2 regions of the Rhodococcus qingshengii JCM 15477 genome follow, and region 1 is predicted to be linked to the other one. Evidence: riboswitches for the same ligand, from Rfam matches in the RefSeq annotation. Region 1 holds a riboswitch; the other holds the start of a gene.
What was found. A riboswitch is a leader RNA that binds a small molecule or an ion and turns the genes downstream of it on or off. The one in region 1 is predicted to bind cobalamin.
Positions count from the first base shown of each region.

Region 2: linked by a shared signal. The riboswitch ahead of metE (5-methyltetrahydropteroyltriglutamate--homocysteine S-methyltransferase) and the one ahead of M0639_RS03530 (CbtB domain-containing protein) in region 1 are both predicted to bind cobalamin.

Region 1 covers NZ_CP096563.1:775,772-779,176, reverse strand. Annotated here, with positions in the region: gene M0639_RS03545 (HIT family protein) at 1-190, shown strand, start outside; gene M0639_RS03540 (alpha/beta fold hydrolase) at 175-912, opposite strand; gene mhuD (mycobilin-forming heme oxygenase MhuD) at 958-1,266, shown strand; cobalamin riboswitch at 1,355-1,493, shown strand; gene M0639_RS03530 (CbtB domain-containing protein) at 1,519-1,713, shown strand; gene M0639_RS03525 (CbtA family protein) at 1,704-2,480, shown strand; gene M0639_RS03520 (flavin-containing monooxygenase) at 2,540-3,405, opposite strand, start outside.
Region 2 covers NZ_CP096563.1:5,034,121-5,037,525, reverse strand. Annotated here, with positions in the region: gene metE (5-methyltetrahydropteroyltriglutamate--homocysteine S-methyltransferase) at 1-1,571, opposite strand, end outside; cobalamin riboswitch at 1,731-1,955, opposite strand; gene M0639_RS23000 (helix-turn-helix domain-containing protein) at 2,037-2,474, opposite strand; gene M0639_RS22995 (response regulator transcription factor) at 2,694-3,323, opposite strand; gene M0639_RS22990 (sensor histidine kinase) at 3,320-3,405, opposite strand, start outside.

The sequences.
Region 1 (3,405 bases):
CGCCGCTGACGGAGTCAACTTTCTCGTCAACGACGGGCGTGCCGCGGGCCAAACCGTGTTCCACTCGCACCTGCACGTCGTCCCCCGCCATCGCGGCGACAAGGCGAAGTTCGCTGCTGGACTCCTCGCCAGGCGAGCCGTCGAGCTGGAGCAGGTGGGCGCGTCGATCCGAAGTCAGCTCACGGTCTGAAGGAATTCCGTCACCACTTCGCGATAGCGCTGCGGTTGATCGTCGTGGACCAGGTGGCCTGCATCGGCAATACGTACGTACCGAGTTCCCGGCCTCTCGGCCATCTCTCGCATCTGTCCCTCAGGGGTGATGGTGAACTCTCCCTCGATCAGCAAGGTCGGCACCTCGATCGCCTTCCACTGATCCCAGAAATGCCTCGTGCCCCACTCCTCCGAGATGTCGCGGAAGGTCGACACGTCGCCGTGCAGGTACCACCCGTCGTCGCGGCGGTCGAAAGAATCGAGAAAGTACTGGCCGGCGACGGGGCCGAAGAATTCCTTCATCGCCTCCTCGGAAGCAAACGGCTGCGGCCACGCCGAGATCATCTGCGCCCAGTCCGCAGCGGTGCGTCCACGAAAGTCCGGGGCCATGTCTTCGAGGACCAGCGCACAAACCTTTTCGGGATGCGCGGCGGCGAAGCACCACGCATGCAGAGCCCCCATCGAATGACCGATCACGATCATCGGCTCCTCGATGGACGCAACCGCCGATGTCAGGTCCTCGACGAATGCCTCGGTAGTCAGTGCCGCTGGCGCCGGCCTGCCGTGACCGGCAGCGTCGAAGGTGTAGACGTGGCCGAACTCGCGGATCCACGGCACCTGGCGTAGCCACGTTCGGGAGCTGCCCATGAGGCCGTGCAACAACAGAATCGGTTGTCCCGTTCCACCTTCGTCATGCAACACGAGTGTCACGGTACGCGGTGAAGGTGCGCGGGTAATGTCGCTTGCATGGCAGTCGTGAAGATCAATGCAATCGAGGTCCCCGAGGGCGCCGGCCCCGAACTGGAGAAGCGCTTCGCAGCACGCGCTCACGCAGTCGAGAACTCCCCGGGCTTTCTCGGATTCCAACTCCTCCGCCCCACCGCCGGTGAGAGCCGCTACTTCGTGGTGACCCAATGGGAGTCCGAGCAGGCGTTCGCCGATTGGCGTGACGGCCCCGCCCGTGAAGCCCATTCCGGCGAGCGCGCGAAGCCCGTCGCTTCGGGTGCGTCGTTGCTCGAATTCGAAGTTGTCCTGGACGTCGCCGCAAAGAGCTGATCTCGAGCGATTGTGCCTGCCTTGGCGGGCACAATCGACGGTCATCTCGGCTTCACGCGTTGACACGGTGCGGGCTGTAGTGCAAAAGTTCGCATGTAAACGCGATGGTCCGACAGGAATCCGGTGAAAGCCCGGAGCGGTCGCGCCACTGTAATTCGAGGTGAAGTGCCTTTTTCGGCACGACAATTTCGACAGCCAGACACTTCGGCCATCGCATGGACCTAGGGGACGCGAAAATCCCAGGAGGCTTCGATGGCTCTCGCCTATTCTCCCGATACGTCGATCGATTCGACTCGTCTTGCTTTCCTCGCCGCTGCAGTAGTTCTGTTCGCGATGCTGGCTCTCTACCTGGTCGGATTCGACCAGGGCGCTATCTCTCGCACCGGCATGTACATGCATGAATTGATGCACGACGGTCGACACTTGATGGGCCTGCCGTGCCACTAGCCGACAATTTCACGAAGCTTCTCATTCGTGGTTTGTTGGCTGGTCTGATCGCAGGCATCCTTGCCGGCGGAGTTGCATTCGTGCTGGGTGAACCGCACGTCAACGCTGCCATTGCGATCGAAGAAGCCAACAGCGCCACCGGTGAGGTTTCCGGCGAAGCCGCTGGGCATTCGCACGGTGACGAAGAAGAACCACTGGTGAGCCGCGACGGGCAGCGCGCCGGGCTGTTCCTGGCCACAGCGCTTGCCGGACTGGCACTCGGGGCGATCTTCTCGGTCGTTGCCAATTACGCTCGACGACTCACCGGAATGTCCGGGCCGTTGTTGGCGATCGCCATCGCCGTCGGTGGTTGGCTGGCTATCGAGGCCGTCCCCTTTTTCAAGTACCCGGCCAATCCGCCGGCCGTCGGAGATCCCGACACCATCAACCAGCGCACACTGCTGTGGCTGGCCGCCGTGATTCTCGGGCTGCTGTCCGTCACCGCGGCAGCAGCGGCGGCAAAGGCAGTTTCCGGGCACGAGTTCCTCAGCGTGCGCATCGCTGCTCCGGTGGCTGCGTTCCTGGTGATCGTCGCGATCGGTTACGTCTCGCTTCCCGGCATCAACGAGGTGGGCGAGGACTTCCCGGCAACTCTGCTGTGGGAGTTCCGACTTTCCTCGCTCGCTACGCAGGCGACGCTCTGGCTCGTGCTCGGGTTGGCATTCGCCTTCCTCACCGAGCGCGCGACCAAGGACACCGAAGTAGCAAAGAAGTACGCCCTTCGCTGAACCTGCTGTGCGCCTTTATTAACCTCCCGCGGTTAATAAAGGCGCACAGCAGTTCTGTTTCAGCTCAGATGATGCACTTCCTGCAGTCCGTACACCGGTGTCGGGATGCCCTCGTAACGCGCCTTCAATTGCAACGCCAAGTACAGCGAGTAGTGGCGCGACTGGTGCAGATTGCCTCCGTGGAACCACAGCGCTTCCTGCTGCGTCGGCTTCCACATGTTGCGCTGCTCGCCTTCCCACGGTCCCGGATCCTTGGTGGTATTCGAGCCCAGGCCCCACACCTTGCCGACCTTGTCGGCGGTGTCCTGACCGATCAGATCCGCCACCCAGCCATTCATCGAGCCGTAGCCGGTCGCGTAGACCACCACGTCGGCAGGCAATTCCGTACCGTCTTCGAGGATCACGCTGTTCTCGGTCAGCTCACGAATGTTGCCGTGCGCGAGCTTGATGTCTCCATTGGCAACCAGTTCGGCAGCGCCGACATCGATGTAGTAGCCCGAGCCACGGCGTAGGTACTTCATGAACAGGCCCGAACCGTCGTCGCCCCAGTCGTGCTCGAAGCCCGCCTTCTCGAGGCGATCGTAGAAATCCTTGTCGCGCTCACGGATTGCGTCGTACACCGGGATCTGGAACTCGTGCATGATCCGGTACGGCAGCGAACCGAACGTGAGGTCCGCCTTGTGTGTCGTCATGCCGGCGGCCAGTGCTCGCTCCGAGTACAGATCGCCCAAGCCCAAATCCATCAGCGAATCCGACTTCACGATGTGCGTCGAGCTGCGCTGCACCATCGTGACGTCGATGCCGTTCTCCCACAGTGCACCGCAGATGTCGTGCGAGGAGTTGTTGGCCCCGATCACGACGACCTTCTTGCCCACGTACTGATCCGGGCCGGGGTGCTTGCTCGAGTGGTGCTGATCGCCGAGGA
Region 2 (3,405 bases), 2.1 Mb from region 1:
CCGTACAGAATCGGCGGACGCACGCAGCGGGTGCCGTACGACTGGACCCAACCGTTGGCGGTGGCGAAGAATCCGTCCAACTGCTCCGCGAAGTACTGGACCATGTCGTTGCGTTCCGGCTCACCGTGAACAAGAACGTCCAGGTCCAGCTTTTCCTGGAGCGCAACAACTTCGGCAACTTCGGCGCGCATACGGTTGACGTACTCGGCTTCGTCGATCTCGCCCGTGCGCAGTGCTGCGCGAGCGATGCGGATCTTCGAGGTTTGCGGGTACGAACCGATAGTCGTCGTGGGCAGCGGCGGCAGAGAAAGCAGTTCGTCCTGGGCAGCGCGACGTTCGGCGGCGGGCGCGCGACCGGTCGCCGAGTTCAGCACGGCGGCCAGGCGTCCCCGAACACTCGCATCATTGAGTCTGCGATCGTCCTTGCGGGTCGACGCGGCCGCTCGTGCCAGAGCGAACTCGTCCTCCACCGACTCTCGGCCCTGTGTGAGAGCGGTTGCGAGAGTTACTACTTCCTTGACCTTCTCGGTGCCGAACGCGAGCCACGAGCGCAGGGCCTTGTCGACATCGGCCTCTGCGTCGAGAGTGTACGGAACATGCAGCAGGGAGCACGATGTGGAGACGGCAAGAGTATCCACGCTGCCCAACAGAGCACCCAACGTGCTCAGTGCCGAATCCAGATCCGACCGCCAGATGTTTCGTCCGTCGACCACACCGGCGACGACCAGTTTGCGGGCGAGTTCGGGGACGGAGCCGATCGAATCCTGACCGGCCACCAGGTCGACGGCAAATCCTTCGACGTCGGTGGACGCAAGCGCGGGCAGCGCCTCACGCAGCGAACCGAAGTACGACGCCAACAGGATCGACGGCCGCTCGGACAGCGCTGAAAGCTGTTCGTACGCAGCGCGTGCCGCTTCGATTTCCTCGTCGGTGCGATCGCCCACGAGGGCCGGTTCGTCGAGCTGAACCCAGCTCGCACCGGCCTTCGCGAGCCGGCCGAGTAGATCCGCGTAGAGGGGGAGTAGTTCTTCGAGTCGCGAGAGCAGCGGCTCGTCAGTGCCGACAGCCTTCGAGAGCAGCAGGAAGGTGACCGGTCCGATGACGACCGGGCGGGCTGCAATGCCGTCGGAAAGTGCTTCTGCCAGTTCGGACAAGACCTTGGACGGGTCGAGTGCGAACGTGGTGGACGGCGAGATCTCCGGCACCAGGTAGTGGTAGTTGGTGTCGAACCACTTCGTCATTTCGAGCGGCGCGATGGTGTCCGTCCCACGGGCAGCGGCAAAGTAGCGGTCCAACGGATCGGCGACCGACGCGACGCGGTCGGGCAGCGCGCCGAGAAGAACTGCGGTGTCGAGCATCTGGTCGTAGAAGGAGAAGGTATTGACCGGGACGGAGTCGAGGCCCAGGTCACGGAGGTCGGCCAAGCCCTGCCGACGGAGGTCACGGGCGACAGCCTGCAGGGCGTCGGCGTCGATGCGCCCTGCCCAGTAGCTTTCGGTTGCCCGCTTGAGTTCTCGATGAGGACCGATGCGCGGTGAGCCCAGCACGGTCGAAGTGAATGTTGTTGTCACGGAGTTTCTCCAGATTGCCAATGCACTGATGGCCACTGCCGGCAGACGGGTATACCTCACGAGACCCCGAGTTTCAGCGGGCAGCACTGCCCGCACCGCACGCGAGGTCCGATGGAGATCTACACGCCCATTCCACGAGGCGGTGGACCGTCGGGCACGGCGTGCCCGACACAGTCGGCAGGTCTTCGGACTCGCGGGCACTCGATCGAGTTGGATCGAACCTACTGGCCGTCGCTTCCCAGGCGGATGCCCAGTGCACATGAACGGCGGTCGTTCCTGCTTACCGCTGCGGGACAGTCCCGGATTTTCACCGGGTTCCCTCTCACCCCGACAGCTTGCGCTGACGGAGCTTCGACGCCGGGACCGGTCTTCGGGGCTCCTCATGACCGTGCCGGGCGAACCAGCTGCATCGACCAGCATAAGGCCAACCCTCCCTGAGCAGTCAAGGAGAGTCGGCGAAGGGCGCTATGCGCGTGACATGTAGGAATTCGAGTCCGGTGGTACACGCGGAAGATTTTCGGAGGAACGTAGATTCTCCGCCATTTCGACAAGCAGATCCTGTGAAGACGGTGAGAGGTCGACGACACGGGAGGTGAGGTTCCGCAGGCGCACGTTGTGCAGCTGTTCGAGGAGGGAGAGGTCTGCCTCGCCACCTGAGATCGCGGGCGGAGTGTGATCGGACGGGGCGTAGAAGTAGTCCGGATGGACGTTGAAGAAGTGGGCGAGGGCGGCAACCACTTCGGGTGACGGATTGGTTCGGACGCCGGTGCGCAGTTGCGACAGGTACGGCGTGGAGATACGGCAGCCGAACTCGGTCATGCCGCGAACGACCATCGCGTTGGTGACGTGAAAGTCGGCAGTCTCGAACAGCGAGTTCAAGCGATCGTTGAACTGGTTCGACATGAGACGTCCCTTCCCCCGCTACGCACAGGCTCCGTCGATTCAATTAACTGCATCATAGCCAGGTATCGAACGATTAGCTGTTTCGGATTCTCGCGAAGCGGTCGTTTGCAGGGAAAATCCCTAGGGTAGAAGGTCCCTACTTTGAGTGATCTGGACAAATCGCCATCACGAATCGAACGGCGAACTATTTGCCGGGGAAGGCTATTCCAGACGCGCGGATCAGAGCCAGCCGTTCGACTCGGCGATTCTGACGGCTTCCGCGCGCGTCGACGCACCCGTCTTACCCATCGCGGATGACAGATGATTTCGAACTGTCCCGGCAGACAGGAAGAGCGCCCCTGCGATGGCTGCCACGGGTGCGCCGTCGTGAGCGGCGCGCAGTACTTGGGTCTCACGCTCCGTCAGGGGCGACTCGCCGCTGACGAGGCTGTCGGCCGCAAGGGTGGGATCGACGACGCGCAGTCCGGCGTGGACACGCCTGACCGCGTCGGCAAGCTGCCTGGCGGGGGTGTCCTTGACGACGAACCCGCCGGCCCCGGCGTGCAGGGCTTTACGAAGAAATCCGGGACGGCCGAACGTGGTGACGATCAGAACCCGGGTGTCGGGTGCTGCCTCGCGAAGGGCCGCCGTCGCGGCGATTCCGTCCATGCCGGGCATCTCGACGTCCAGAAGCGCGACGTCCGGGCGGTGTTCGAGAACGGCGGACACCACCTCGTCGCCGCGACCGACCTCGGCTACCACGGACAGGTCGGATTCCAGATCGAGCAGCGCGGCCAAAGCTCCTCGCACGAGCGCCTGATCGTCCGCCAAGAGCAGCCGTATGGTTGCTCGATCGCCCTGGCTGTTCACTCTGTCTCCTGTTCGACTACTTGAAGTGCAAACCCCTGCGGCTGGGGATGAGTGATGATCACTCGTGCGCCCGACGCTCCGG